Regions from separate parts of the Paenibacillus sp. 2TAB23 genome, predicted to be linked through region 2. Evidence: riboswitches for the same ligand, from Rfam matches in the RefSeq annotation. Region 2 holds a riboswitch; the other holds the start of a gene.
The links. Region 2 has a riboswitch for ZMP and ZTP ahead of rpiB (ribose 5-phosphate isomerase B). Riboswitches for the same ligand answer to the same signal wherever they lie in the genome.
Positions count from the first base shown of each region.

Region 1: linked by a shared signal. The riboswitch ahead of AB4Z29_RS10995 (bifunctional 5,10-methylenetetrahydrofolate dehydrogenase/5,10-methenyltetrahydrofolate cyclohydrolase) and the one ahead of rpiB (ribose 5-phosphate isomerase B) in region 2 are both predicted to bind ZMP and ZTP.

Region 1 is NZ_JBFRGD010000006.1:6,685-24,144, reverse strand. Features, by position in the region: gene AB4Z29_RS11065 (histidine kinase) at 1-537, shown strand, start outside; gene AB4Z29_RS11060 (response regulator) at 530-2,038, shown strand; gene AB4Z29_RS11055 (ABC transporter substrate-binding protein) at 2,189-3,547, shown strand; gene AB4Z29_RS11050 (carbohydrate ABC transporter permease) at 3,632-4,498, shown strand; gene AB4Z29_RS11045 (carbohydrate ABC transporter permease) at 4,495-5,325, shown strand; gene AB4Z29_RS11040 (iron-siderophore ABC transporter substrate-binding protein) at 5,641-6,717, shown strand; gene AB4Z29_RS11035 (FecCD family ABC transporter permease) at 6,710-7,750, shown strand; gene AB4Z29_RS11030 (FecCD family ABC transporter permease) at 7,747-8,778, shown strand; gene AB4Z29_RS11025 (ABC transporter ATP-binding protein) at 8,778-9,581, shown strand; gene AB4Z29_RS11020 (AraC family transcriptional regulator) at 9,815-10,726, opposite strand; gene AB4Z29_RS11015 (phytanoyl-CoA dioxygenase family protein) at 10,856-11,692, shown strand; gene AB4Z29_RS11010 (ketopantoate reductase family protein) at 12,196-13,110, opposite strand; gene AB4Z29_RS11005 (TetR/AcrR family transcriptional regulator) at 13,272-13,862, shown strand; gene AB4Z29_RS11000 (VanZ family protein) at 14,045-14,983, shown strand; ZMP/ZTP riboswitch at 15,147-15,225, shown strand; gene AB4Z29_RS10995 (bifunctional 5,10-methylenetetrahydrofolate dehydrogenase/5,10-methenyltetrahydrofolate cyclohydrolase) at 15,281-16,129, shown strand; gene AB4Z29_RS10990 (hypothetical protein) at 16,326-16,883, shown strand; gene AB4Z29_RS10985 (GrpB family protein) at 17,057-17,215, shown strand; gene AB4Z29_RS10980 (DUF4085 family protein) at 17,372-17,460, shown strand, end outside.
Region 2 is NZ_JBFRGD010000017.1:153,732-167,875, reverse strand. Features, by position in the region: gene AB4Z29_RS22505 (RNA polymerase sigma-70 factor) at 1-182, opposite strand, end outside; gene spoIIR (stage II sporulation protein R) at 426-1,190, shown strand; gene AB4Z29_RS22495 (L-threonylcarbamoyladenylate synthase) at 1,314-2,375, shown strand; gene AB4Z29_RS22490 (manganese efflux pump MntP) at 2,473-3,033, shown strand; gene AB4Z29_RS22485 (low molecular weight protein arginine phosphatase) at 3,076-3,654, shown strand; ZMP/ZTP riboswitch at 3,726-3,807, shown strand; gene rpiB (ribose 5-phosphate isomerase B) at 3,906-4,364, shown strand; gene AB4Z29_RS22475 (TIGR01440 family protein) at 4,380-4,988, shown strand; gene glyA (serine hydroxymethyltransferase) at 5,065-6,312, shown strand; gene AB4Z29_RS22465 (peptide ABC transporter substrate-binding protein) at 7,055-8,740, shown strand; gene AB4Z29_RS22460 (ABC transporter permease) at 8,872-9,804, shown strand; gene AB4Z29_RS22455 (ABC transporter permease) at 9,801-10,727, shown strand; gene AB4Z29_RS22450 (ABC transporter ATP-binding protein) at 10,741-11,739, shown strand; gene AB4Z29_RS22445 (ABC transporter ATP-binding protein) at 11,736-12,698, shown strand; gene AB4Z29_RS22440 (hypothetical protein) at 12,981-14,072, shown strand.

The sequences.
Region 1 (17,460 bases), on a different contig from region 2:
ATCTATTGGATGGCTACGATTCAAAAGAATCACGATGTCGCGCAGATGGCTGTCTCCTTATCCGAAAGCTTCAAGCTGAGCCTGAACAAAGGCCAAGAAGCAATCTCTGTGTACAAAGAATTAATGCACATCCAGCACTACATGACGATCCAAAATATACGTTACAAAGATCGGTTTGTGTATGTGGAGAACATCGAAGACGCGATTATGGGCATGGATATATTGAAGCTATTATTGCAGCCTTTAGTTGAAAACGCTATCTATCATGGATTAGAGCCGAAGGTAGGAAGCGGTAAAATCCAGTTGACGGGACGAATTGAAGGCGAGTTTATTTTGTTCGTCGTGGAGGATGACGGCGTCGGGATTGCCGATATGGGCAGGACGGAGCAGGGTTATGGACTCTCTAATGTCAAGGAGCGATTGCGGCTGTATTACGGGCCATCAAGCTCAATCGGAATAACCAGTGAGATAGGCGCAGGTACGAGAATCGAGCTCCGATTCAAGCCACGCAAAGAGGGGGGACCCGTACATGCTTAAGGCGGTTGTATTTGATGATGAATATATTGTCCTGCAAGGCCTGCAGACCATGATTAACTGGTCTCTATTCGGGATTGAGCTGAATGGAACGGCAAGCGACGGTCTTTCAGCGCTTGAGCTGTTTCGCAAGGTTCGGCCTGACATTATTTTGACCGATATCCGTATGCCAGGCATGAACGGCCTTGAGTTAATTGAAGCAGTGATGAGAGAAGCTCCGGAAACCTATTGCATCGTATTCAGCGGATTTAATGAATTTGAGTATGTCCGGCGTGCCATACAATTAGGCGTTGCTGATTATTTGGATAAACCGATTACAATCGCAAGCATTGAGAAAGCGATTCGAAAGGTGCAAGAAAAATTTACCGAACGGCAGCAAACGCTTGCGATTAAACGAAGATGGGATGACACCCAGCTTGAGCTGCTTGAAAAATCGATTCTGGATTTGCTGCTTATCGGGGATGAAGCCATGCCTAAGTGGGCGGATTTTTACGGCGAGGATGCAAAGAAAGTGACCGGTGTGACCGTTATTGCGTATTCCGGCCATTTCATGCTGTCGAAGCATGAAGATTATGATGCCATCAACATTCGATATGGACAAGAAAAGCTGATCGTAGTATTCCATTTTGGAGCTCCAGCGGGGCAAATCTGGGATAAGCTTGAATATGAATTCGACCAAACGCATACGTCTATGGGAATCGGGAGCACATACAAGGCACCAGGGAAAGCAGCTGACAGCTACAAGGAAGCCATTCGTGCTCTACGATCGGCAACTCTGCTTGATACAACGGGCATCGTACGGTTCGATGAGCTCGGAGTGACGATGACGGTACCCAAAGGGATCTTGGAGTGGGAGGAGTCAATGATCCTGAGCATAAGGGCCGGCAATAAGGCTGGAATTATGGAACAGATTGAGCAATTCATTCGTTGGGTGCAGCTAGAAAAACCAGACCCCGAGATTGTGGAAAGAGAAATGCTGAAGTTTATTTATAGGGCATTGCAAGCAGCAAAAGAATCGGGCTTGAACCATAAAGCTGATGAATTTCAAAGCCGTTACATGCCTCATTTGGAAATTCAGCACGCGGCTGTGAGAGGCCAGGTCTTGCAATGGTTTCGCGATCAAATGCATACCATTGCTGATCTTTCGATTGAATCACGCGAGAAAACAAAACATTCGACAGTAAATCAGGCTCGCGTTTTTATTGAACAGAATCTGCATAGAGATTTGTCTCTGCAAGAGGTAGCTGACTATGTAGGATTGAATGCGACTTACTTAAGTGTGCTATTCAAAGACGTAGTCGGAGAATCTTATATTAAATTTCTGACTCGTTGCCGGATGGAGAAAGCTAAAACATGGCTCTTACGAGGAATGAAAGTGAACGAAGTGAGCGATAAGGTCGGTTATCATACGTATAGGCATTTTTCAGAGGTGTTCAAAAAGTCTACTGGTCTAACGCCAGGACAATATAAAGAGGAAAGAGGGAATCAAGGGAATCATCCGTGATTCCCTCTTTTCGCGAAATCCAAAAAAAACGGACGCGAAACTATAAAATGAAGCAGTGCAAGTAGTGTCCGCTACCGGTTTATAATGAAAGCACAGGGGGACCGGGCCCTTCAGCTCCAATCATAATGAATGTTCAGGGGGATTAATAAAATGCCGAAAACAAGAAAAATGCTCGCTATGCTCTCATGCATCGTCTTATGTTTAAGTATGCTGGCCGCATGCGGTAAATCGAATACGGATATCAATAATACGGCTGCAACAGCAAACGAGAACGCTTCAAGCGCTACCAATGAAGCCATAGACAAGAAAGTGACGATCTCGCTTCTCACAGATAACACGCAGGACGCCGTTGATACGGCAAAAGCAATCATTGAAGCATTCCAAGTGAAATATCCTAACATAACCGTAGAGCATGAGACACGCCCAAGCGGTGGGGAAGGCGATAGCTTCGTAAAAACAAGACTGTCCACAGGCGATATGAACGATGTGTTCATCTATAATTCCGGCTCGCTCATGCAGGCATTAAACCCGGAGCAGAATTTAGTTGATCTGACGAATGAGCCTTTCATGGCCAATGTGCTTGATTCATTCAAGACTACCGTGTCGTCCAATGGTAAAATTTTTGGGGCACCGGCAGGCGCAGCCATGGGCGGAGGTTGGTTTTACAACAAAAAAGTGTATGCAGACCTTGGTCTTTCCGTTCCCACAACATGGGCGGAGCTGATGGCAAACAGTGAAACAATTAAAGCTGCAGGAATCACGCCAGTCATAGGAACGTACAAGGATGATTGGACCAGCCAGTTGATTCTGCTTGCTGATTACTATAACGTGCAAGCGCAATCACCGACATTCGCAGACGATTACACAGCCAATAAATCAAAATTCGCAAACACGCCAGCTGCTTTGAGAGGATTCGAGAAGCTGCAGGAGGTGTTTGATAAAGGCTATATGAATAAAGACTTTAAAGCTACAACATATGATGCCGGCGTTAAGATGCTGGCGGAAGGCAAAGGGGCGCATTACCCAATGCTGACATTCGCTGTTCCTGTATTCGAACAGAACTATCCAGATGCCATTGATGATATCGGCTTCTTTGCACAGCCTGGCGACAAAGCGGACGAGAACGGCTTGACGATTTGGATGCCCGGGGGAACTTATATTTATAAAAACTCCGAGCACTTGGAAGAAGCGAAGATGCTGGTTGAGTTTATCGCATCCCCGGAGGGTATGGTTGAATGGGCGAAGGCATCAAAACCTACTGGCCCGTATTTAATCAAAAATGCGACCATTCCAGATAATGTGGCACAAGTCGTAAAGGATATGCTGCCATACTTCGACAATAACAAAACGGCTCCAGCTCTAGAATTTGTTTCCCCGATTAAAGGACCAAGCTTGCCGCAAATTACAACAGAGGTTGGGGCAGGGTTTAGACCAGCCAAAGAAGGCGCGGAGCTCTATGACAAGGATGTTGAGAAGCAAGCACAGCAGCTTGGACTTGAAGGCTGGTAACGTTAATATTCCTTTATAATTGTACAAATTCGGCCCTGTGAATGATACAGGGCCGATTTACTGGAAGGAACAGGAGGAGACATAATGAACAAGGTGTGGAAAAGGAATTATTCATATACCTTTCTTTTGCCCGGAGCCATCATCTATTTTATTATTTTTTTGCTGCCTACCATAATGTCATTCTTCTTCAGCATGACGAGATGGACATTACTAGATTATGAATTTATCGGTTTTGATAATTTTGTTACCTTTTTCGAGGAGCCATCCTTGACGATTGGCTTTAAGAATACCTTTGTTTATGCGGTGGTGACCTGTGTTCTAAAAGTCACATTGGGACTCTTGCTCGGTGTTTTTTTGACCACGAAAATGAAAGTGAAATCGTATCTTCGATCTGTTGTTTTTTTCCCCACTCTGGTTAGTACGATTGCTATAGGGATTACATTCAGCATGATGATGCATCCGTCAGAGGGTCTGATTAACACGGCTTTAAGCACAGTTGGCATCAACGGGCCCGATTGGCTTGGCGATACGCGCTGGGCGTTATTGTCGGTAGCATTTGTGGATGTTTGGAAGGGCGTAGGCTTCGCAACGGTCATCTATATTGCAGGCATTATGTCTATTCCGGAGGAGTATTACGAGGCGCTGCAAATCGATGGAGGCAACGCTTTTAATAAATTCTGGCATATTATCGTCCCGCTTAGCCGTCCGGCTACTAATTCTGTCATCATATTGGCATTCATAGGCGGCTTGCGGTCGTTTGATCTGATCTGGGCGATGACCAAAGGCGGTCCAGGCTTCACTACGGATGTGCTTGCGTCGGTCATCTACAAGCAATATCAAGGCGGTTTTTACGGACTAGCCACAGCAGGCAACGTTATCTTATTTCTAGTTGTAACCATATTGGTATATCCGCTGACTTCATTTTTAAATCGAAAAGAGGTTGACCTATGAACCGGAGATTTCGAAGCTTCAGCGTTGAAGCGGCCGCCGTTATTTTATCAGTCGCAATCTTCTGGGTCCCCTTCTATTTCATCATTGTCAATGCGATGAAGGATGCCAAGGAGGCCTCGCTTCTGAATCTTTCGTGGCCTTCCGTCAATCATATTTGGGATAATGTATCGCAAGTCATCTCTGCCCGGGATTATATGCTGATGCGTGCATTCTATAATAGTACGCTTCTTACCGTGTTATCGATTGTAATATTAGTTGTGGTCTGTGCGATGACAGGGTTCGTGCTGCAGCGCAGAAGGGATAAAGCGACGCCTTGGATCAGCTTTTTCATTCTTGCCGGACTGATCATTCCCCCTGCAATCGTTCCAACGATCTGGGTTTTGGATGGTATCGCATTATACAAAACGCTTGCCGGCATCGTATTCGTTGAGGTTGCTCTAGGTTTCTCTTTTGGCGTATTGCTTTATAGAGGGTTTATGTCGGGTATCCCAAGAGAGATTGACGAAGCGGCAATCATAGACGGGGCTGGCGGCTATCGTTTGTTTTTTCAAATGATTTTCCCGCTGCTTAAGCCAGTCACTGCTACGGTAATTGTCACATCATCGGTTGCTATTTTTAATGATTTTACGAATCCGCTTTATTTCTTCCCTGGATCAAAAAACGCAACGGTGCAATTAACGCTCTATAATTTCACTAGCCAGTTCGTATCGCAATGGAATTTGTTGTTTACGAATATTCTGATCATCACCATTCCGCCGCTGCTCTTGTTTATTTTTTTCAATAAGAAAATTGTAGCCGGGATGACGGCGGGCTCTGTCAAAGGCTAATTAAATACGAAATCTTTTGTGAATGGGCGTTCAATCGCAAAAAACTCCTCCAATAGGCGCGTCGGCGTCAGTTGGAGGAGTTTTTTTAGCAGGTAGGTTCAGAGAGTCAAAGTGAGACTTAGGACAGCCCATTAGCTGCGGGTAGATTCTGGCATATAGGAAACCTGTACAACAGATTAGGCTAAGGAGATGACTGCTTGCCATACGAGATTTGATCGTTTCTACGTTGACAATAGGATAGATAAATATTATAGTGATTGATGTTGATAATCATTATCGACGGAAAACACAACTCAGGATAAGGTAGGTATGTTCATGAAAACCAAAAGTAAGTACTCATTACAAACATTGCTTGTTGCAATTATTCTAGTCATTGCGTTGGTTGGCTGCTCCAGCCAGTCCAATAATTCTACTCCGTCTCCGACAGCAAGCGCCGAAGCGCCAACTACTGAGGCACCAGCCTCTCAAGACGATACGCAATATCCCATCGTAATTAAACATGCGCTGGGCGAAACGGTTATCGAGAGCAAGCCGGAACGAGTAGTCACCATCCAATGGGCGAACCATGACGTTGCTCTCGCGCTAGGTGTTGTTCCTGTCGGATTCTCGGCAGCGAACTATGGTGTTCAAGACGACAGCGGGCTTCTTCCATGGACGGCAGCGAAGCTTAAGGAGCTTAACGAGGCCGAGCCGAATATTTTCCAAGATACGGACGGCTTGGACTTTGAAGCAATCTCAGACGCAAATCCGGATGTTATTCTTGCCGCTTATTCCGGTATCACGCAGGAAGATTACGACACGCTTAGCCAAATCGCTCCGGTCGTTGCTTACCAATCGAAGCCTTGGGCAGCCACATGGCGCGAGCAAGTTCTCTTCTCGGCTGAAGGTATGGGCATGAAGGCGGAAGGCGAACAGCTCATCAAGGATACGGAAGCTCTTGTGAAAGAAGGAGCTGCCAAATATCCTCAAATGCAAGGCAAAAAAGTCGTTTGGGTTAACTTCTCAGCAACAGATATGTCGAAGCTGCACTTGTATACGCCTGCTGACCCGCGCGGCGCATTCTTAATCGAGCTGGGTATGGAATATCCGGAGAGCATCACGAGCCAGATCACGGATCCAACCAGCTATTCCTTGCAATTGAGCGCCGAGAATGCCGAAGCACTGAACGATGCTGATATCATTATTGGCTATGGCGACGAGAGCTTGTATGAAGCGGTGAAGGCAGATTCTCTGCTAGGCAAAATCCCGGCGATTCAAAGAGGTTCTGTCGTGTTCATCGGCAACGGCACGCCACTGGCTGCTTCCGGGAACCCAAACCCGCTCTCCATTGCTTTTACCCTTGATGAATACCTAGCACTAATCGGCGGAGCAATCGACAAACTCAATGAGTAAATCATCGGGTGCGAATACGGGCAGGCTGATATCGCATGTCCCCAATCGTTTCGTTTTAGTGATGGTTCTTTGCCTGGTTTTGCTAGCCTTATGTGTATGCGCTTCGCTGGCTTTCGGTTCCCGGCCTTTAAGATTTCACGAACTGATGGACGGATTATTCCGTCAGGACGTGGACTCTTACACGGCCAACATCGTTCGCAAACGGATTTCCCGCACCGTATTCAGCTTACTCTGCGGAGCAGCGTTAGGCGTATCCGGAGCGCTAATGCAGTCGGTCACTCGGAATCCCATAGCAGATCCTAGCATACTAGGTGTCAATATGGGAGCATCATTGTTCGTGGTATGCGGCATCGCATTCTGGAACATAAGTACTGCGAATCAATATATATGGCTAGCTTTGGCCGGCTCTGCGATTACTGCTGTATTCGTGTTCGGAATCGGCTCAATGGGGCGTGGCGGTGCCACGCCCATTAAGCTTGTTCTGGCAGGAGCAGCCACGAGCGCAGCCCTTGCATCTCTCATTACTGCCATTATGATTCCACGCTCTTACGTCATGGATCAATTTCGATTCTGGCAAGTTGGCAGTGTCGGTTCAGCTAGCTGGAGCGGAATCGGTACGTTCGTCCCTTTCTTACTCGTCGGGCTCTTGATCGGATTTCTCGTGGCTCCGGCACTGAATGCGCTGGCGCTGGGTGATGATACAGCGACCGGGTTAGGCGTTCGGACGGGGAAATTGCGTTTTATCGCAGCGCTTGCAGGCGTGCTGTTATGCGGAGCGACGACTGCGCTGGCAGGGCCAATTGGATTTATCGGGCTATTATCCACTCATGTCATTCGTCTTATCCTTGGACCCGACCTACGGTTTGTCATCCCCATGTCGGCTATTGCAGGAGCAATCATTCTGACCATAGCGGATGTAGGCGGCAGACTGATCGGCAGTCCCGGAGAGCTTGAGGTTGGTGTAGTTACGGCGTTTATCGGAGCACCAATACTAATCATAGTCGCTATGAGATCGAAAGTGCGTTCATTATGACCAATTCTACTATTAAACGAATAAAGGCAGGCCGGCAGCATAGGCGCCGCCGATGGATACTCGTGACCAGCTTACTGGCGGTTCTGGCATGTATACTGTGCTGTACCATGCTGTTGCTTGGCAATACCATCTATCCTGTGCAAGACGTTATTCGGGCATTATCAGGCGAGCAGCTCAAGGGCGTATCCTTCGCAGTCAATACGATCCGTCTGCCGAGAATGCTTGCGGGACTGTTCGCCGGATTCGCTTTCGGCATTGCCGGGTACACGTTCCAGACCATGCTGCGTAACCCCCTTGCTAATCCTAACGTGATCGGCATTACGTCAGGCTCCAGTGTGGCGGCTGTTTTTTGCATCATTATTCTGCAAGCTAGCGGAGCCGTTATTTCCATCGCATCCATCATTGGGGGACTCTCCACAGTCATCTTGATCTATCTATTGTCCAGAGGCAGGTCATTCTCAATAGGCAGGCTCATTCTGGTCGGAATCGGCATACAAGCCATGATCGATTCCGTTATCTCCTATTTGATGCTGGTCAGCGCGGAACAAGATCTTCCCGCGGCGATCCGCTGGCTCACGGGCAGCCTTAATGGCGCACAGATGGATAGATTGCCACCACTAATGATAATCGTAGTGATCTGCACGCCTATCATTATCGTACTTGGCAGGCAGCTGAGCCTATTGGAGCTCGGAGAGCAAGCAGCTACTTCCCTAGGCGTAAATACGGACAAGACCCGAATCGTACTGATTGTGAGCTCTGTCTGCATGATTGCTATCGCAACCGCCACAACGGGGCCAATCGCCTTTGTGTCATTCTTAGCGGGGCCAATTGCGATTCGGTTAGTCGGAATCGGTTTATCGAACATCATTCCAGCGGGGCTAGTGGGTATTAATTTGGTGCTGGCGGCGGATCTCATCGGACAATTCGCTTTCCCGTACAGATTTCCTGTTGGCGTCATTACCGGATTGCTCGGAGCGCCGTATCTCATCTTCTTGTTAATTCGAATGAATAGGAAGGGAGAATTATAATGAAGCCGACACATCACTTCCAAGCCGAACGGATCGTAGCAGGCTATGAGAACAAAACCGTCATCCACGGCGTTGATATCGTCATTCCCAGCCATCAAATAAGCGTCATAATCGGCTCCAACGGGTGCGGCAAGTCCACGCTTCTTAAGACGCTGGCTAGACTGATCAAGCCCGCATCGGGCACCATCACGCTCGACGGCAAGCCGTTAAACAAGATCTCGCCCAAGCAATTGGCACGAGTTGTCGGATTACTCCCTCAATCTCCCATTGTTCCTGAAGGCATTACCGTGACGGATTTGGTTGGACGAGGAAGGTTTCCTCACCAATCCTTGTTCGGCAACTGGACGAACAAGGATTATGCGGCAGTAGCTGAGGCGATGGAGACAATGAAGATCACTGAATTCGCTAATCACAATATCGATGAGCTGTCAGGCGGCCAAAGGCAGCGTGTTTGGATTGCCATGGCACTGGCGCAAGAGACGGATATTCTATTTCTAGATGAGCCTACAACCTTTCTGGATATTACATATCAGGTTGAAATTTTGGATCTGCTCACCGACTTGAACCGCAAACACGGTACCACGATCGTCATGGTGCTCCATGACATTAACTTGTCTGCGCGATATGCTGACCATATTGTCGCTCTGCATGAAGGCAGGCTTGTCGCTGAAGGAACGCCGTCCGAGGTCGTGACAAGTACCCTTGTGAAGGACATTTTCGGGCTGGACTGCACCGTCATAGATGACCCAGTATCAGGTTCGCCCATGGTCGTGCCGAAAGGACGTTATCACGTTAATGTCTAGCACGCTTTTTTGAAGAAGTATCAGATCATTGTCTTCCAAAGAGTACTTTAGTCGCTCGTTTAGTTTATACAAAACGCCTCAATACCAATTCGGTATTGGGGCGTTTTGCATAATAGGAAAATAAAAAATAATAGTGTTATAGGAACCTTTGATCGCAGCTTTGCACATGCGCTGAGTGAACGTTGACCCGCAAGAGGGCATTTTTTTATGTGGTCTTTCTTGTGGGTCAACGTTCAAGTACAACGCCATTCGGAAGGCGTTACGCCCATGAAGCGCTTGAAGACGGTCGCGAAATGCTGGCTGGATTGATAACCTAACCGATAAGAAATGTCCGTTATCTTATCTTGGGATTCCTTAAGCTGGCGGCAGGCGGATCTAATACGAAGACGCTCGACAAAAGTGATAGGCGGCTCCCCCGTATAATCCTGAAAGGTCCGATAGAAATGCGATACGCTGACTCCAGCAAACGCAGCCAATTCATCAACGGTGGGGCGCCACTCCGGTTCTTTCGTCATCTTATCAATTAGCTTGCTATATTGGCTAAGCAAATCTGCAGCGATTGCGGAGGTGCCGCCGCTTGGCTGAATAAAGGCAATGATCAGCTCGAGAATGGCGCTGCGAACAAACGTGCTTTTGAGCGGAGAATCACTCATCAGAGCGGTCTTTAATTTTTTGAAAGTCTCAATGGGCGTTAAACCAATGTTCTTCACACGTGACAATTGCAACATGGCTTGATCTAATTGCCTAATTTCCTCAAGTGGCAGACTTAGCCAATCTCGGATAAGCGGAGCTTTAACAATTAACCACCAAAATTTGCATGGCTCAATGACATTAAAGCCTCCCCGGTGCTTCTCCCCTGGGCGGGTATGAAATAAGTCGCCCGCATGGGTTTCATAGATGCAGCTGTCGAGCTCCCATCTCGCCTTTCCCCGTTCAATGAGGACGAATTCATAGCAGCCAGGGTGATCATGCTCAAAGAGAGGCGATGCTTTACGCAAATCATCGCTTCCGAGCATGACTAGCTCTGATACACCGTGAATAATCGGCTCTTTTTCAATATTAAAAGTCCAACGTGCATGCTGGGATTGAGAGACTTGCCCAGTTTCATGAGCAAGCATTGTAGTTGCTTCTTCATGGGGTTTCATCTATTCATTGTCCTCTCGTTTGTTTCTATTATCATCTATGTTTCTAATCCTACTTCGTGATGACTTGAACGTCAAACTGCGCATTCTTCGGTTAAGATGATGACAACTACAAAAAAGGAGGATTTGTCGATGACATTCAAAACAGAACGACAGTATCGGATTACGCAGAAGGATAAAGAGCATTTTAACCGAGACGGTTATTGGATTAGCCCAAAGCTAATTGATGATGAGCAGATCGAAAGATTGCGGGAGGCGCATGAGCGAATTTGGTCAGGTGATTACGATGGGGACGGCATACCGATGAATGGTTTTCGTCTCAGCGATAATCCAGACGCGCTGCGGAAATTAGATAATGGCTGGTGGATTAACGACGAGGTGAGAAAGGTCGTAACTGATCCTTTTATCGGTGAGTTGTCCGCAGATTTGCTGGAATCGGATGAAATAAGGCTGTGGCATGATCAAGTCATCTACAAACCGGGCATTGGCGACAAACTTTCCGGGGCCGGCAACGTAGGCTGGCATCAGGACTATGGGTACTGGCAATGCTCGGATTCACAAGACATGATTACGGTATGGATCGCGCTTCAGGACACAGATTTGACGAACGGTGGAATGATGACGATTGTCGGCTCTCATAAGTGGGGTCTGATTCCTGACAGCAACTCTTTCTTTAACCAGAACATGGAGGAGTTGAAGGAGAAGTATTCGGGAGGACATGATTGGATAGAGGAGCCATGTATTCTGAAGGCAGGCCAAGCAAGCTTCCATCACGGCCTTACCTTTCACGGTTCCGGGCCTAATCGTACGAATGATCCGCGATTGTCCATTGTAGCTCATGTGATGAAAGGCGGCACCAGCTATAGAGCCGGAATACAACGACATGACAACATTCGATTGCTTGGGCCTCGGCCCAATGATGGCCAGGCGTTTGCGAACGACTACTTTCCGATTCTATTTGAGAGATAGGTGCTGTCCCAATAGCTTTATCCAGGCAAAGTCAGCCAGTCCCCTAACATGTACGAAATAAGGAATAGGGATGTTCCAAAGGGGGAGTGGGGTCCGCTGAAGAAGCAGCTCGCATATCAAAAGGATTTCACTGTCAGAAGAAAACAAGTTCTATATAAGATGAACTAAACATGAGTATGCCGTTAACGCTGCGTGAACAAAGTCATTCTTCCAATCACGGTTGCAGCCAAATGGTTCTGATTCGTTAACTTCATATATAGTTACCATTTGGTCTGCAAAAGCGAAAATTGCATTTCACCAGAACGACTTTATTCTCTCCGCCCGCACAGCTCATTCTTTATTCGACTTATATAGACGGAGAAAATAAAGTTTAGGCTGACCATGCTTCATTAAGCTAACGAGGAACATTAGTTTACAACAATAAAGCGGCAGCAGATCAGAGATCCGCTGCCGTTTTTATTGAAGAAAAACAATATAATAAATTGGGTTTAGCTCAATGTAAATTAAGATGAGGGGTATATTGTGATGTCAGTTTCAAACTTTTTTTGAAACACCTCATCCAATAACATAATTTCGGTTTTTTGGCTGACGGCATGATCCCCAAGTTTTACATCAATTATAAAGTCATTGCTTAGCATCTGTCGGTACCATGTAATGATGTCGCTGTCAGGCAAATCTCCAAGCGTCTTCGTTTCGGGTGGGGTTACTGGAATTCCGTATTGTTCTACAAGACGAATATTTTGTTTAATATCTACGGCTATCTTCCTTAGCACGCTTTCACTTCTTGCTGTCTCTATATCCACCATACCGTCTTTTGTATAGAAATGCTTGTTTACAATAGCCAACGCAGCATGCGAAACATGGAATGCTTGAATGTCATTTTGTATTTCATAATGCAAATCTACCAATTCGAATAGTTTGGCAAGCTCCTTTACTCTTTCAGTTCTCAGTCCATTAATTTCACCGAAAATGGTTCCTTGATGTTTCTCGGAACCGAATTGTGCGTACAGAATACCTTCTTTGATATCTCCACCTGCACCCGGGAATCCTGGAAGTAACCGCTCTCCCACGATTTCAAGCCAGCTGTCGTATTCGATGGTGTTAGTCAAGGTGACAATGGTTTCGCTCTTATTATTTTTAATTGTAGACAGGGCAGATTCGGCCTGATCATATCGTACAGGAACGAAAATGAAATCATAAATGTCGTCGTTATCGAGCTTTTCGATCGTGTTTATCGATATTTTTTTTATGGTTCCATTATGGTTGTATACTAGTCCGTTCCTTTTCAGCGTATCCAGTCTCTTTCCTCGTGCCAGTATAGTGACGTCCAGTCCGTACTGTGCAAATCGGAGCGCATATACACTACCAATCACACCCGCGCCAATGATTAAAAGTCTAATTTGTTTTTTTGTGTTCACTGATGATCCTTCCTTTCAGGTTAATTATCACAGATTGCTTAAGCAACAGCTGTTAGATATGATATTAGTACCGCATTCGTATGAATTCAACCGGCAGATTATCTGGAAAGTTGCATAGGCAACACATTCTGATAATTGATGTTTAATCTGGGGGCAAAGATATGGTAAATCAGCAAGATCCAAGGGTTTTGCGTACACGGCAGTTAATAAGGGAAGCATTCAGAGAATTGCTACGGAGTAAAGGATTTGATTCAATAACCATAAACGATATCGCACAGAGGGCTACCATTAACCGAGCTACCTTCTATGCCCATTACGAAGATAAGTATGCTTTGCTGGAAGAGATCACAGAACAGGCTTTTCGCGAGATGATTCCAAACGAAGTGATGGATGCACTTGAACTTACAGATGAAATATGTGATCAACTGATCTTGCTCACACACCTCTACATCATAGATTTTTATCAGATATGCAGAATGGATTCCAAATCGATGGCTACGATTGTAGATGAAAAAATAAAGAAAATGCTGCAGCAGACGATCCTAAGTATTTTATTGAAAGGGGGTAACTTCTATAGAGCAGACCGTTACCATACAGAGATCATTGCAGCCATGACAGGCTCAGCAATTTATGGTGCAACACTTCATTGGTTAACAGTTGGGAAAATTGATCGGACCGATTTGCTTTTAAACATTGTTCGTCCCTATGTTATGAACGGTCTTAAGCTGTATCCCAACGACTCATCGCAATAAAAAATGGCAGTGGAATAGAAAATCCGCTGCCATTTTTATAGAGCTTTTGTTTAGTTATCTAGAATCGAATAAGGTCGGTGACCTAAAAATACGAACGGGCAGGTTACTAGTGATTATAGTAAAATAGGTTGAGGCAGCAAGTTCAGTTTTTCAGGAAGCACCCCCCGACAAAGGAGTTAACCATGACAAAGCAACGTAAGATTTTTTTTACCATAACCATACTATACACCGCTTTAATTCTTTATTTTATGTTTCTCGCTTTCGATAGAACAGGTGCCGCAGGGCAAACCGCTGGCTACACCTTTATCTTTTTACCTGACAGTTTCTTTAGGTTGCCAACTATATCTGATCTTCTACATCCTATCCTCATGGATTTTGTAGGGATTGGGAACATCATAGCCTTTATCCCTTTTGGAATATTGATTCCATTATTATATCGGATCACTTTTGTTCGATTCATTAGATTGTTCTTTTTGTCAATTATTGTACTGGAAACCGTACAGGCACTTACGTTTCTCGGCAGCTTCGATGTTAACGACGCCATTCTAAACTCATTAGGTGCAGCAGTCGGTTTTGGAGCGTATAATTTGGGTTTTCGTTCAAAACATGGTTGGAGCAATATTATAATAGCAGCCATTTCCTCTGTGCTTCTTTTCGTAGGGGTATGGGGATTGTGTGGGATTGTGGATAAAGCGTTAACTAAAGAAGAAGGACCATTTTTAGCGATAAACGAATTGATGGACAACTCTGGAAACTTATCAACCGGAATAAAACCGAATAGCTTTAAATTAAGCGATCAAGACGTAAACCCCCGCTATAATATGTATGAGGTCGAAAGTGGAAATTTAAAAACGTTCACTTATACGAATAAAGAGGAGATTATTTTCTCCTTAAATTATGGGATACCTGAACAAATGAATTATGATGGCAGAATCCGTGTTTCCGTCAATGGACGCGAGGTATTGACCAGCTCTGGAGAGGATCAACGCCTTTATCCGGAACTGTTTCCGGCGATGTTTGAGATTCCTATCGAGGCGGAGAGTGAGTTCACGATAACCATTGAGGGGAACGAAAAAATATGGGATGTCGGGTATAGGAAGATGATATTTTTTTGGAATTGAGCCCATACATACGATTTAATTAATGGAGAACGATAGTTCAATAAAAACACGGAAGCAGCCGACCACAATGATCGGCTGCTTCATTACGCTAACGGGCAGATGTGCTCAATAACTAATTAATTAATGAAATATTTGTATATAGTTGATATAATTGAGTCATAACTTGACTATGTGTGACTGGCGGAGCATGGGTAACCATGAGGGAGCACATGGATAAATAGCCGTACGCCTGGGCAGAGGTAAGGGGAAATCCCCTTACCTCTTTATGCTTTAATCCAACTAGAAAGGGTTGATAAGATGACAACAGCAAAAATAATATTGGATGGTAATCTTGTTGCGGCTAGCATTAAGGAATCATTGTTGGGCAGAATCAATCGTTTATCTGAAAAAGGTATTGTACCCTGTTTAGCGACCATTTTAGTCGGTGACGACCCGTCATCAGCTACCTATGTACGTATGAAAGGAAATGCATGCAAGCGACTCGGTATTGAATCTATTCGTGTTGTTCTTCCAAAGAATACTTCGACGGATGAATTAATTGAAGCTATAAACAAACTTAATGCTGATCCAAATGTTCATGGAATATTGTTGCAACACCCTGTACCAGAACATATTGACGAAAGAGCAGCATTTGAAGCAATAAGAATTGAAAAGGATGTAGATGGAGTAACAACACTTGGATTTGCTCAAAACGCCTTTGGCTTAGCCGACTTTCCTTCCTGTACGCCAGCAGCAATTGTTGCTATTTTAGACTATTACAAAATTTCTATTGAAGGCAAGCACGCTGTTGTCATTGGGAGAAGCCCAATCCTTGGAAAACCTGTATCCTTAATGCTTTTAAATAGAAATGCAACTGTAACGATGTGTCATTCCAAAACAACTAATTTAGAAGAAATGGTTCGTTTAGGCGATATTGTAGTAGCGGCGGTTGGTAAGCCGAAATTTGTTCATGGTGACTGGATTAAGCCAGGTGCAATTGTATTAGATGCTGGTTACAACGTAGGTAACATCGGGGATGTTGACTATGAATCTTGTATAACAAATGCATCGGCGATTACTCCTGTGCCAGCAGGGGTCGGTCCAGTAACAATAGCAACATTGCTCAAACACACAGTCGAAGCCTCTGAAAAATTAACATTAAATTAGCAACATATCGTTCAACTAACGGAAAACGTTAGCTCAAAGCACCGTGGAGCAGTTGCATTGGCAACTGCTCCATTCTTGCATTACGCTAACGGACAGATTACGTTATTAAAGGAATCTTACAAGAGCCTCCCGAATTAATGAAGTATTCCTTTAGGAAACATGTTGTTATTGAATTATTTAGAGAGAGGTGCAAGCAATGAGTGAATTTACATACGGCAATATTATTCGAACAGTTGATAAACCAAAGCTTGTCGAGAACCTGTCTACAGGTACGCCAACGCTTAAGTTGAGCGAGGAATGGATTGCGTTCTTTACATCAGAAGACGGGGAATTTGTGGCATCGCAGCAACTTAAGACATTATCAGCACATTGTCCGATCTTATACTTTACCAACTTGGAGGATCATGGCTGGGGGTTTGAAATCTTCCATAAAGGAGAGGTCATTTCGAACCTTCAGGTATTTTACGAGTTAATGGATCGTGAGGTCGAAGAATTAATGGAGGAATATGAGGAAGTGGAGTCCTCAGTTTTGGATGGATATATGAAACAAAATCCTCGTCCCGAGGCTTTTAGGGTATTTGGACTGAAGGAAGAGCAGATAAAATCTATTGAAGAACTCCTAGCTGGTAATCTAGCGTTTGATGATGAGGAGTTCGCCGCTGTAGAGAGGTTTAAGGAGTTGCTCGGTATCGAAGAGATGAGCTGGATACGATACGAGCGTACAGTTGACCGAGAAGAGATAGTTTACTGTTAAGATCCGCAAATTGTTCGAGAATACTTCTAAACCACCCTCAAAGAGTAATTCCCTGAGGAGGTTAATTAGATGAACGTTGTGGTTACAGAATACAAAGATAATCGGAAACAGAAGTTTAGTGAGGAATCTCAAAAATCAAAGTATATTTTTGGGGATGCGTTATTACTCGCCATTTGGCGGTAAGGAATTACCTTCGAAAGAATGCCGATGAAGCAAATCGCTATGGAGATTTAAAAGAGAGCTTTGCTAAACAGTTCCATAGGGACATAAAAGCTTATATGTACGGTAAAGATGCGTTTGTTAAAGTGCTTGAAAGAAAAGCGCTGCGCTAGTGCAATCAAACGATTAAAACCTCCCATTAGAAGCAAACATAGATTGAATAGGCCTAATGGGAGGAGAGCATAATGTCACAGACGCTTGGTTTATAAAAGATTTATCGTTTTTTGGTTAATGCAATTTGTCGGCAAAATTGAGATTAGGAGGAAAAAATGAAATATTTCACTAAAGAGTTGTACGAAGAAATGCAGATAAGAGGATATTTAATTTTCCCAGAAACGAAGAAAGATTGGGAAGACGA
Region 2 (14,144 bases):
TAGGCTTTTTCATTGTGTATATCTGCATCGGTTAGTTGACTGTAATCGGCAAAAACATCCTGTACGAGATCTTCCGCCTCGCTGAACGAGCCGAGCATGCGGTAGGCGATGGAATGGAGCAGCGGTCGGTAAACGGTATAAGCCTTATTGAAATCCATTTTGGTATCCTTTCTTATTCCCATATCGGTTTCAATTACTCCACTTCTATAGTACCGCATGATTCGTTTTTTTCAATACTCATGCATGCGTGAAAAGGTGTTGAGCCGGGGCTGGATGCAGCGTGCAAGCGGCTATGTAATCTAGCTTTTGAAGAAAATGCTAGCTGCTAGGTTTATATATTCCAAACGGGGACATACTGACGGATAGATACGTTCCGGAACGCAAGCAGACGCACTGACGGGTGCGACGAGAGGAGCTTGTGTTGTATGTCTAACCATTTATCTATTCATTCTTATTCCAATGTTGAGGAATCCGCAGCTTCCAAATCGGTGGCGGCTAACAAATATTCATACCGCAAATCCTATGGTTTTATCGTATTTGCTATCATTCTATTAATTATGAGCTGGGAAGCCCAGCAAATGGACGCAGCGGTCGCGGGCGGCCAAATTCCGCAGGAAGCGATCCGTCTTCGCATATTAGCCAATTCCGATCGTCCGGCTGACCAAGTCGTCAAGCGCCTGGTACGCGATGAAATCGTGAAAGCAATGAGCAGCTGGGCAACGGGTCCTCAAACCATAGAGGAAGCTCGCCAGTCTATTCTGGACCATATGCCTGAAATCGAACGCATCACAGCTAATGTTTTGCAAAGCCGGGGCTTTGCATACGGCGCTTCAGCCGAATTAGGCATCGTGCCCTTCCCAACTAAAATGTACGGCAATGAGGTTTATCCCGCTGGCGACTACGAAGCGCTCCGAATTACGCTTGGCGAGGGCGGCGGCCAAAACTGGTGGTGCGTGCTGTTCCCGCCGCTATGCTTCATCGATGCGGCGAGCGGCGAAGCTGCTGCGTCGGCATCTGTAGATGGTCAAGCTCAGACAACTGCGCTTCAAGCGGACGATGCGTCAGTATCGGCAGCCGCACTTGATCAAGAAGAGGATAAATCATCAAGCGGCGAGGCGCCTGAAGCGAAATTTTTCTTGCTAGAGATGATACAGTCGTTTATTAATTGGATCAAATCATTGTTCGCATAAGAAGCGGCAGCGGCGCCTTGTTAGCTAAGACGCCGCTGCCGTTTCTGCTTGTTTTAGGATGCATGTGCTATAATAACGGAAGCATGATTCATTTAATTTAAGAGCAAGGATTGAAGGATAGAGATGATAACAACGAATGTGTGGAGCGTGGAGCAGCTCCCTGATGAAAAGCTCGGGCCCGAGCTTGCGGCAGCCGCCGCGCAACTGAGGGACGGCGGTCTTATCGCTTTCCCGACAGAGACGGTATATGGGCTAGGAGCGGATGCAAGAAGCTCCTCTGCTGTGGGCCGCATATTCAGCGCAAAGGGACGTCCATCGGATAACCCGTTAATTGTGCATATCGCAAACCGGCAGCAGCTGGACGAGCTTGTGCTTCCGTATCCGCAGCTAGCTTCGGCTTTGATGGACAGCTTCTGGCCGGGACCGCTGACGATCGTGCTGCCGGCACGACCCGATGTGCTGTCGCCGCTCGTTACTGCAGGACTGGCCTCGGTAGGCATCCGCATCCCGGACCACAGGGCGGCTCTAACGCTCCTCGAGCTGGCTGGCTGCCCGGTTGCCGCGCCAAGCGCGAATCGCTCCGGAAGGCCAAGTCCGACGCTGGCACGGCATGTGCTGGAGGACTTGGATGGCCGCATTGATGGGCTTGTGGATGATGGGGCTACAGGCGTCGGCCTGGAATCAACCGTCGTCGAGTTGGTTGGTGAACAAATGATCCGCATCTTGCGTCCAGGCGGCATAACGCTGGAAGCGCTGCGGATAGCGGCACCGTATGCAACCATCGACAGCGCTTCGCTAGAGGAACCGGAGTCGGCTCCTCGATCGCCCGGAATGAAGTATACGCATTATGCGCCGCAGGGTGAGCTGATCCTTGTCCAAGGCGCTCCGGATGCGGTGACTGCGTATATACATCGGCAGGTCGAGCGGGCTGCCAGCAGCGGCGAGACGACCGGCGTTCTGGCATTCGAAGAGCGGTTGCAAGGTTATAAGGCTGACCGCGTATTATCGTTAGGCAGCGAAGCCGAGCTGGCAACAGCGGCTCATCGCCTATACGCGGCGCTCCGCGCGTTCGACGAAGGCGGCGTGCAGCGCATATGGTCGGAGAGCAGCGGCGAACAAGGGATTGGGGCTGCCCTGATGAACCGTCTGGCAAAGGCTGCAGGTAATCGAGTCGTTCGCGTATAGCCTGGATTTGGAATAGGTAATGCTCAAAGTAGTATGTTTGTCCTTATGTCCGCATATGTTTGGTATAGAAAACAGGCGGACATGGGGGAGATAGACTTTGGTTGAGGCACAATTGCAAGCTGGTCAGCTGCTGACACTGCTCATTATTGCATTAGCGCTTGGGCTGGACGCTTTTTCGCTCGGACTGGGAATCGGTCTGAAGGGAATTCGGCTGCGTGATATTTTAAAGCTGGGCGTCGTTATTGCGCTGTTCCATGTTATAATGCCGCTTGCCGGCATATATACGGGACAATATGTAGGTGTTCTGCTTGGATCTGTAGCCACTACCGCGGCTGGCGTATTGCTGGTGCTGCTCGGCGGGCATATGATATACAGCTCACTGCGGGGAGATGCGGTGCAATCCTTCGATCACAAATCGTTGTGGGGATTGCTGGTGCTCTCGCTAAGCGTCAGCATCGATTCGTTCTCTGTTGGTATTACGCTAGGCATGTTCGCGGCCAACATGTGGACGACCGTACTGATGATCGGCGTACTGGGCGGTCTTATGTCCGTGTGCGGTCTATTGCTTGGCCGTAAGGTCAGCGGGAACCTTGGGGAATATGGCGAGGCAATCGGCGGCGGCATTTTGTTTGTTTTCGGCATTTTATTTATTTTCTAATGGCTAGGCAGCTTGAATTGAGGGTGAAAAGGAGTTGGCAGTGTGAAACGTATATTGTTTGTTTGTACCGGCAATACGTGCCGCTCTCCGATGGCGGAGGCTATGCTGCGCCGTATGGCTGCTCTGAGAGGCATTACAGTAGCTGTTCGCTCAGCGGGCATATCGACGATTGACGGCTTGCCTGTGTCGGCGAATGCGGTAGAAACGCTAAGACAGCGTGATATCGACCATAAGAGTACCTCACTGGCACTGACAGGCGAGGCTGTCGGCTGGGCCGACATTATTTTGACCATGACGTCCAACCACAAACGGGGCTTGCTGCAATGGTATCCCGAAGCGGTTGATAAGACTTATACGCTGAAGGAGTATGCGAATCGCGATGCGCAGGTGCTTGCTGATATCGAAGAGCTGGAGCGGCTGTATTCGGAGATGCATATGAAGCAGGCGTTAGGCCAGCAGCTTACATCGCAGGAGAGAAGCCGGCTGCTAGAGCTTGAACGCAAAATTCCAAGCTTCGACATCGTGGATCCATTTGGCGGCTCATTATCTATTTATAACAGCAGTGCAAACGAAATCGAAGATGCGCTCGTGAAGCTTCTGGACAAGCTTTCCAAAAGATAATTCCGCGGATGCAACCCGTATTATAGATTGATTTTTGCAGCCGTATCAGCTATTATGAAAAGACAATATACGGTTTCCGATGTAACTGGCGACGGAAGTGGGCTAACCACGGTGGAGCATCGGAATATACGGCCGGTCGCCTGGGCAAAGAGCAGCATGCTAATTAGCATGTCTTGCTCTTTTTTCGTCTTTTTCTGCAAAAATAGGTATACTAGCACTGTAATGTTTCATTCCGAAGGAGGTCTTTTACGTTGAAAATTGCTATTGGTGCCGATCATGCGGGCTATCGCTTGAAGGATGAGGTTGTCCCTTTTCTTCAGTCGCTTGGCCATGAAATTGAAGATGTCGGTTGCAGCTGCGACCAATCGGTTGATTACCCGGACTATGCATTACCCGTATGTGACCTAGTTACGAGCGGCAAAGCGGAGCGCGGTATACTGATTTGCGGAACGGGAATTGGCATGTCCATTGCGGCCAACAAAGTACGCGGCATCCGCTGCGCGCTTGTCAATGACATGTTCTCAGCCAAAGCAACACGGGAGCATAACGATACGAACGTATTGGCGCTTGGCGAACGCGTTATTGGCCCTGGCATTGCGCTTGAGATTATTCGAATATGGCTGGATACACCGTTCTCGAATGGTGAGCGCCATGTTGGAAGAGTAAACAAAGTGATGGAAATCGAAAAACAGACTATCAGCCAGTCCTAATTGGGGGCCATCGCGATGAGCATACAAGAACATGCACAGCTTGAAGTCATTGCCCAGCAGGTAGAAACGATTGTGCGCGAGCTGGCGGCTGCAGGGAATTTAGGAATGAGTCAGCTGCTGGTTATCGGTGTAAGTACTAGTGAAGTGCTCGGCGAGCGGATTGGCACGGCAGGCACAGTCGAGACAGCTGCGCAAATATTTGCCGGCGTGGAAGCTGCAAGAGCCGAGCTTGGTTTCATTCCGGTGTACCAGTGCTGCGAACATTTGAACCGTGCGCTTGTGATAGACCGTGCTGCTGCTGACCGTTATGGCTTGGAGATTGTCGGGGCGGTACCGGTGCCCAAAGCTGGCGGATCTATGGCGGCATACGCCTACCGCAGCTTACAGGAGCCGTGCCTTGTCGAAACTGTACAAGCACATGCGGGCATCGATATTGGAGATACATTCATCGGGATGCATTTGAAGCGGGTAGCCGTTCCGGTCCGTCCGTCCATTCGAAGCATCGGGGAAGCCCATGTGACGATGGCGGTTACGCGGCCCAAGCTGATCGGGGGCTCGCGAGCTGTGTATGAGCAGCCTGCTGATGCCATAACGGCTGAGCAATCTGCCGGCACATGTGATTAACGAGCATGTGCCGAGCGTGAACTTATTGAATAAACCATTTTAAATAGAGCTGTCTAATTTGAGGAGGAATATCGAAATGGAAAATTTGCGCAAACAAGATCCGGAAGTATTGAAAGCATTAGGCCTTGAGCTTACTCGTCAACGTGACAACATCGAGCTTATCGCTTCTGAGAACATTGTCAGTGAAGCGGTTTTGGAAGCGATGGGAAGCGTGCTAACGAATAAATATGCAGAAGGCTACCCAAACAAGCGTTTCTACGGCGGCTGCGAGCATGTTGATATCGTAGAAGATATTGCGCGCAACCGTGCCAAAGAATTGTTCGGTGCTGAGCATGCGAACGTTCAGCCTCACTCCGGCGCCCAAGCAAACATGGCAGTTTACCTTGCAGCCTTGCAGCCTGGCGATACGGTTCTCGGGATGAACCTGGCTCACGGCGGACATTTGACGCATGGCAGCCCGGTTAACGCATCCGGCTTGCTTTACAACTTCGTGGCATACGGCGTGCAAGAAGATTCCTTCACGATCGATTATGAAGAAGTGCGCAAGCTTGCTTTCAAACACCGTCCTCGCTTGATCGTAGCAGGCGCTAGTGCTTACCCGCGTACGATTGATTTCGAGAAACTAGGTAAAATCGCTAACGACGTAGGCGCATTGTTCATGGTCGATATGGCACATATTGCCGGTTTGGTTGCTGCGGGTCTTCACCCGAGCCCAGTACCTCATGCGCATTTCGTAACAACGACTACACACAAAACGCTTCGCGGACCGCGCGGCGGTATGATTCTTTGCCGTCAGCCTTGGGCAGCGGCTATCGACAAAGCTGTTTTCCCTGGTTCGCAAGGCGGTCCGTTGATGCATATCATCGCTGCCAAAGCCGTTGCGTTCGGAGAGGCGCTTAAGCCTGAATTCAAGCAATATGCAACACAAGTTGTCAAAAACGCAAAAGTGCTTTCTGAAGAGCTTGTTGCAAAAGGCTTCAACATTGTTTCTGGCGGAACAGACAACCACTTGATGCTGCTTGACACTCGCAGCCTGAATATTACAGGTAAAGTTGCTGAGCATGTACTTGATGAGGTGGGCATTACGGTTAACAAAAACGCGATCCCATTTGATCCGACAAGCCCGTTCGTTACTTCAGGCATTCGCATCGGTACGCCGGCAGCAACAGCTCGCGGTATGGAAGAGAATGCAATGAAAGTGATCGCAGAAGTTATCGCTCTTGTGCTCAACAGCCCGGAAGATCAAGAGGTTCTAGCCAAAGCCCGCGGCTTGGTCCGTGATTTGACTGCTCAATATCCGCTATATCCTGGTATGACTTACTAATTCATTGCTTCAGGATTGTTTCAGAAGACCTATTCGGTGTTTATACACGAATAGGTCTTTTTTGTATGCAGCGATGCATAAAACATTTAGCGTTATAAAATACTATGTCGAGTAGAAAGCCGTATTAGTATAAAAAGACGTCGTTAGACATGAATTTTAGTAAAACTGAAAATTCAGATAGTAATCATGCCATTAGAAATACGGAATTTACACGATCTAATAAATATAAAATACCACAATATTATTTTGGTTTTTACTCGAAAAGAATTCAATAATCCAATTAATAATAATTAAAAATGGAAATTAAAAGAAGATTAAATGTTTTGTGTATTTCTTTAAATTTGAACTATTTTTGGTAATTATTACTTGTAACTGCTTCAAAGCGTTAAAGTAACAGAATAATTAACTGAATAAACGCTGTACAGCATTAAAGTAACAGATTAATTAATTGAATAAACGCGTCAAAGTGCTAAAGTATAGCTGTTTAAAGTCATTTAATACATGAATTTACAGCTTACATATTGTTGATAAATAATTAACATGGATGTATAGTGAAAATTATTAGTAAATATCAATCTCTATGTTTGGATGGGAAGAGTGTATAACATTAGCTCAAGTTCGATATGCGCATTTGGACTGGACAAGCCTTTAAGCCGGTTTTAAATGTTTGTATATAAGGCGAGTAAGGTGGACGATACTACCCACTACTGAACGAGGTAGAGAAAAAAACGGGAGGGTAATTATGAGAACTAGAAAGTCTGCTTTTTCATTTATCGCTGCTTTACTCATTCTTGCTATTATCGCGGTAGGCTGTACGCCGAAAGAAGAGACCGGCAATAACGGCGCAACCAACAACGGAACTAGCAACAACGGAGGAGCGGGCGAAACAACTGACGCTAAGGTATTCAGAATGAATATCCACTCCGAGCCTTCAACGCTTGATCCTGCACTAATGGAAGACAACGTATCCGGTACACTCGCAACAGGTATTTACGAAGGTTTGACTCGCAAGAACGAAAACGGCGAATCCGTCCCAGCTACTGCTGAGAAATGGGTACAGTCGGAAGATGGCCTAACTTACACATTCACGATTCGCAAAGACGCGAAGTGGAGCAACGGTGACCCTGTCACTGCTAATGATTATGAATTCTCTTGGAAACGCGCGCTTGATCCTGCTACCGGTTCAACATACGCTTACCAATTCTATTACATTGTTGGCGCACAAGATTACAACGAAGGCAAAACTACGAATGCTGATGCTGTAGGCATCAAAGCAATTGACGCTCAAACACTTGAAGTGAAATTGGCGGCGCCTACGCCTTATTTCTTGAGCCTGACTTCTTTCTACGTATACAACCCGGTTCACCAATCCGTCAAAGACAACGAAGCTTGGGCTGCGGATGCTAAGACAATCATTGGTAACGGTCCTTTCAAAATGAGCGAATGGCAGCACAACACGTCCATCAAGCTTGTTAAAAACGACAACTATTATGACAAAGACCAAGTGAAATTTGCAGGCGTTGACTTCACAATGATCGCTGACTCTGCAACTGAGCTTGCTAACTATGAAACGGACAAGCTTGATTACACAGGCAAACCAACTGGTGAAATTCCTGCTGAGCAAATCCCGGTTCTAAAAGAATCGAAAAAGGATGAGATCGTTACAAAAGGAATCGCAAGCTCGTACTACTACATGTTCAACACAGAGGAAGTTCCTTTCAACAACGTAAAAGTGCGCAAAGCGCTTGCAATGGCGATTGACCGCCAAGCGATCGTAGAGAGCGTAACAATGGCCGGCGAGGTTCCTTCCTTCGGATTCGTGCCACCGGGCATTATCGGCGTGAAAGAAGACTACCGTAATGAAGTGAAAGACGATTTCTTCACAGAGGATGTTGAAGAGGCGAAAAAATTGCTTGCAGAAGGTCTTGCCGAGCTTAAGCTTGCTAAGTTCCCAGAAGCAACATTGACATTCAACACAAGCGACGGCCACAAAAAGATTGCTGAAGCAATCGTTGAAATGTGGCGTCAAAACCTTGGTATCGTGGTAGGTGCCAAAAACGAAGAGTTCTCCGTATTGCTGAAAAACCGTACGGCGATGAACTACCAAATTTCCCGCGCAGGCTGGGGAGCTGACTACAATGACCCGATGACGTACATGGATATGTTCGTTACGGGCGGCGGTCAGAACAATACAGGTTTTGCATCTCCTGAATACGATGCTTTGATCAAAAAAGCATATGCAAGCGGCGACCAAGCTGAACGTATTGAAGCGATGAAAGAAGCAGAAAAAATCCTTATGGATCAAATGCCTATCATGCCGATCTACTACTACAGCAACGTTTACATGCTGAAACCAGGCTTCAAAAACATTTTCTTGGATTACAAAGGTGACATCGACTACACAAGAGGTTATTACGAAGCCCAATAGTCATCCTTCATTTACCTGAAGGTAGGGATATATGCGGAGAGTCCGCATATATCCCTTTCTTATTGACTTATTCAGACTCTAGCACATAGTAATTCCTCTTGTTTATATTCTGTAAGGAGGTGTCCAAAGCGTTGATTAAATATGTATTCAAGAAGTTTGTGTCGATGTTTGTGTCGTTGTTTGTCCTTGCCACAGCTACTTTTTTTCTCATGAAAATCATTCCGGGCGATCCCTTTGTAAGGGAGAAAGCCATACCGGAAAAAATTAGAGAGCATCTATTTGCCATGTACGGACTTGATCAGCCTCTCTGGAAGCAATATTTGATGTATTTGAACAATCTGCTGCACGGCGACTTGGGAATGTCGATGAAGCAGCAATATATGTCGGTATCCCGGATCATCAAGGAAAGCTTTATTTATTCTGCTCAAATTGGACTGTTTGCCGTATTCGTTTCCTTGGCGGTAGGTCTTATCTTAGGTATTATTGCCGCACTCAATCATCGCAAATGGCTGGATAGCGTAACGATTATCATTGCGGTACTCGGGGTATCCATTCCCAACTTTCTTGCCGCGTCTATTCTGCAGTATGTGTTCGGCAGCAAGCTGCAATGGCTTAGTGTATCCGGTCTCAATGACCCAACGGATTTCATTATGCCGGTTCTAGCGCTTTCTTTCCTTCCGGCGGCATTCATTGCGCGTCTGACACGCTCAACGATGCTGGAGGTGCTGTCTGCAGATTACATTAAGACCGCCCGTGCCAAAGGCTTAAGCGGCCGCGTCATCTTGGTGCGTCATGCGCTTCGCAATGCGATCTTGCCGGTCGTTACGTATATCGGACCAATGACTGCGAACATCATTACCGGTTCTGTCGTTGTCGAGCAAATTTTCGGTATCGGCGGCATCGGCAAATATTTCGTACAAAGCATCACTAACCGCGACTACACGCTCATAATGGGGCTTACTTTATTTTATGGCATTATCCTAATGGCTGCGCGGTTTCTGACTGACATTGCCTACGGTTTTGTCGATCCTCGTATTAAGCTTTCAAGAGGAGGGGGCAAATGATGAAAGACAACGCCTTTACACCGGACCAATTCGCCAAGCTCAATAAGGACGAGAAGCATACGGAGGTTGTCGTTCGCGAGAGCATCTCCGCCTGGAAGGATGCTTGGCTGCGGCTGTGCTCGAATAAGATGGCGATGGCCAGCCTTGTTATATTAGTTATCGTTTCTCTAATGGCCATCTTTGGGCCGATTATTTCGGAACAGGATTTCCAAACGAATCACTTGAAAGAAAAGAACCTTGGACCGAACGGGACCTATTGGTTCGGTACAGACGACCTTGGGCGCGACCTCTTTACGCGCACCTGGATGGGAGCAGGCATATCCTTGCAGGTTGGCCTATATGCGGCGCTTGCAGATTTGATTCTCGGCGTCATTATCGGCGGAATCATGGGCTATTTCGGCGGTCGCGTAGACGAGATTTTGAACCGCTTCTGTGAAATTATTTACTCGATTCCAAGCATGCTTATCATTATCCTGCTTATCGTTATCTTTAAGCCAAGCATGCTTACGATAGTCGTAGCACTCAGTATTACGGGTTGGGTAAGCATGGCATGGATTGTTCGAGGGCAAATCATGCAGCTCAAAAACCAAGAGTATGTCATGGCTGCTCAGGCGCTCGGTGCTAGTACGGGGCGGATTCTGTTCCGTCACCTTATTCCGAACGCGATGGGGCCTATTATAGTAACGCTAACACTTACTGTTCCTAGTGCGATATTTGCTGAAGCCTTTCTTAGCTTCCTCGGCCTAGGGGTACAATCTCCGGCTGCATCTTTGGGTACGATGATCAACGATGCGCTCAAAGCGTTTACGCTTTATCCGTGGAGAATGATTTTCCCGGCTGCGGTCATCAGTATTACAATGCTTTGCTTTAATATTTTTGGCGACGGTCTAAGAGATGCGCTTGATCCGAAAATGAAAAAGTAGGAGGTGGACAAGGATGGAGAAATTACTTGAAGTAAAAAACCTTCGTGTGAATTTTAAAGTTCGCGGCGGGATCGTGAAGGCGGTTCGCGGCGTTAACTTTCATGTAAATAAAGGCGAGGCAGTAGCAATCGTTGGGGAATCCGGCTGCGGCAAGAGCGTTACCGCTCAGTCGCTTATGCGCCTGATTCCATCTCCTCCGGCAGAGACTAGCGGCTCGATTATGTTTAAGGATAAAGAAATTTTGAGCATGACAAGTGGTCAAATGGAGAATATCCGCGGGAAAGAAATGGGGATGATCTTCCAGGATCCGATGACCTCGCTTAACCCTACGCTGACTATCGGCCGCCAGATAACGGAGGGCTTGATCAAGCATCAAGGCATTAGCGGAACGAAAGCGACGGAGCGCGCGATCGAAATGTTGAATTTGGTTGGCATTCCTAATGCATCGTCACGCGTTAACCAGTATCCGCATCAGTTCTCAGGCGGTATGCGCCAGCGGGCAATGATCGCGATTGCACTCGCCTGCAACCCGTCGCTGCTGATTGCGGATGAGCCGACTACTGCGCTCGATGTGACGATTCAAGCTCAAATTATGCGAGTGATGAAGGACCTGCAGCAAAAACTTGGCACTTCTATTATTCTTATAACTCATGACCTCGGCGTAGTAGCCGATATGTGTGATCGCGTTATCGTTATGTATGCCGGCAAAGTAGTAGAGACCGGCACGAAATGGGAAATATTCAAAAACCCTAAGCATCCTTACACAAGAGGGCTTCTTCGGTCGCTTCCGCGTCTCGATCAGAAGAAGGAAGAGCCGCTTGTTCCGATATATGGCATGCCGCCGGATTTGATTAAACCGCCAGCGGGCTGCAGCTTCTGCGCGCGCTGCGATGATGCAATGAAGGTATGCGTCGACAATGATCCTGAGCTGCTCCCGGTAGACGGCAATGAATCGCATGCATCGGCATGCTGGCTTGCACACCCTTACGCAAATCGGGAGGTGTCCGTATGAGCGCGCCATTAATTGAGATAAACAATTTGCGCAAGTTTTTCAATCTGGGCGGGGGTGCAACTCTCCGCGCAGTGAATGAGATAAGCTTCTCCATCCAAAAAGGAGAAACCGTTGGTGTTGTAGGCGAGTCCGGCTGCGGGAAATCAACGGCCGGCCGTACAATCATGAGGCTGTATGAGCCGACAAGCGGCGGCGTAACCTTTGACGGGCAAGACATCTACAAGCTTAAAGGTGCCGGTCTAAAAGCACTGCGCCGCGATATGCAGATGATTTTTCAGGATCCGTACGCTTCATTGAATCCGCGTATGACGGTCATGGATATTATCGGCGAGGCTCTGGATATCCACAAGCTGGTAGCGAGCAAGAAAGAACGCAAGCATCGCGTGGAGAACCTGCTCGATGTAGTCGGCCTTAATCCGGACCATGCGACTCGTTATCCGCATGAGTTCTCCGGAGGCCAGCGTCAGCGTATCGGCATCGCTCGTGCGCTGGCGGTCGATCCGCGGTTCATTATCGCGGATGAGCCGATCTCAGCGCTTGACGTATCGATTCAAGCGCAGGTCGTCAATCTGATGCAGGATTTGCAGCGCAAAATGGGTCTTACCTATTTGTTCATTGCGCATGACCTGTCTATGGTTAAACACATCAGTGACCGCGTCGCGGTTATGTATTTGGGTAAAATCGTCGAGCTGGCGGAAAGCAGCGAGCTCTACGCGAGCCCGGCGCATCCTTATACACGGGCGCTGTTGTCGGCAATTCCGATTCCGGATCCCGAAGTGGAGGAGAACCGTGAGCGGATTGTATTGACTGGCGATTTGCCAAGCCCGATCAATCCGCCGTCTGGCTGCCAGTTCCATACGCGCTGCCCGATCGCGACCGATAAGTGCAAGGTGGACGAGCCTGCGCTGCTTGAAGTGAGAAAAGGACATTTTGCCGCATGTCATTATGCATCTGTGTAAGATATGCACAGGCTAAAGAGTGGCTTTTGAATAATTGATTGAAAAAGATAGAGGTTAGAGCAGCTCGAATGAGCTGTTTTAACCTCTTTTTCGAGTTATACACAGTTGTGTCAACAGGTTGTGGATAAATGTGGACAAGTTGGGGATATATCTGTGCATAGTTTTTTAAATAAGAAGCATATGAAGGCATTGAATACTTTATATGAAATTAGAGCGTTGTAAGCCTGAGAGGGTTCGAATGTGTTAATATATGGGTACGACAAAAATGCTTAGGAGGCTGAAATGGCTCTATTTGCCGTGATCTTATTCATTGTAGTAGCACTATTCCTTCTTATGCGAGTAATCGTAAGAGCGAATATTTCGATGATGCGAAGTCAATCGTTCCGCGGAGGCAGAGCCTTCATCGGTAGAACGAACGTCTTCGCGCCTTGGCCGAGCGCCGAGCCGCCTGATGCTCTAGGCGTGCCTTACGGCCATCCTGCGAGAACGGCTGCAGAGCGTCTGGAAGCATCGCTGACTTTGTTTTTCGAGAGTCGCGTAAAGGATCGTGTGTTAAAGGAATCTCCGAGAATGTCAGATAAAGAGTGGGCGTGGACTTGGTTCGAGCTTAAGCGCTACTTCTTAATGTGCGGGATCATGCGAAACGTGCCGATGTACAGCCGGCAAGTAGACGCGGTGTGGCATGAAATGCTTATGTTCACGAGAGAGTACGAGGAGTTCTGCACAGGCTTCTGCGGCGAGATGATTCATCACGCTCCGCATGCGCCGGGCGCATTGCCGCAGCCGGGCGAGCGGGCGATGTTCGATTGGCTGTATGGCGAGCTGTTTGCGCAGGCACCTGCTAGCGGCAGGCTTTGGGGGGCTTTCTATCGGACCCGGATGCCGGAACATAAGCTTGATGAGATTAAGGAGTTTAGCAAGGATACGCTCCGCGCGCAGTGGTTTAATGCGAAGGCAGCTTCCCGGTTTGCAGACCTGAGCAGCACTGTGGATTATTTAATCGATCGGGCTAAGGCAGAAATGGATGATGCAGGCAGCGGCCGTAAAGAGGCGAGAAACGACAGCGGTTATGGTTACGACCCTATCCTTGGCGCGACAGGCTTGCTTTCGGGCATGCTCATCTATCATTCGATGACGAATCCGAATGACTTTGTGCAGCAAATGGATCAGGTACAAAATGAGGAGCAGCGAAAAGCAAACGGCAGCGGCGACTCGACTTACGCATGCAGCGGCTCCTCGGACGACGGCAGGGATCATTCCGGCGGAGATGACGGCGGTGGCTCTGGCGGCGGTGATTCCTCCTGCGGCAACGGCGGAGACAGCGGCGGCTCGTCTTGCGGCTCCTCCTGCGGCGGCGGCTGCAGCAGCAGTTAATTGCGAAGCACATTAGATCTTAAGAGGCCGGCACCTAGCTCATGCAGAGGCGCCGGCCTCTATTTGCGCGTC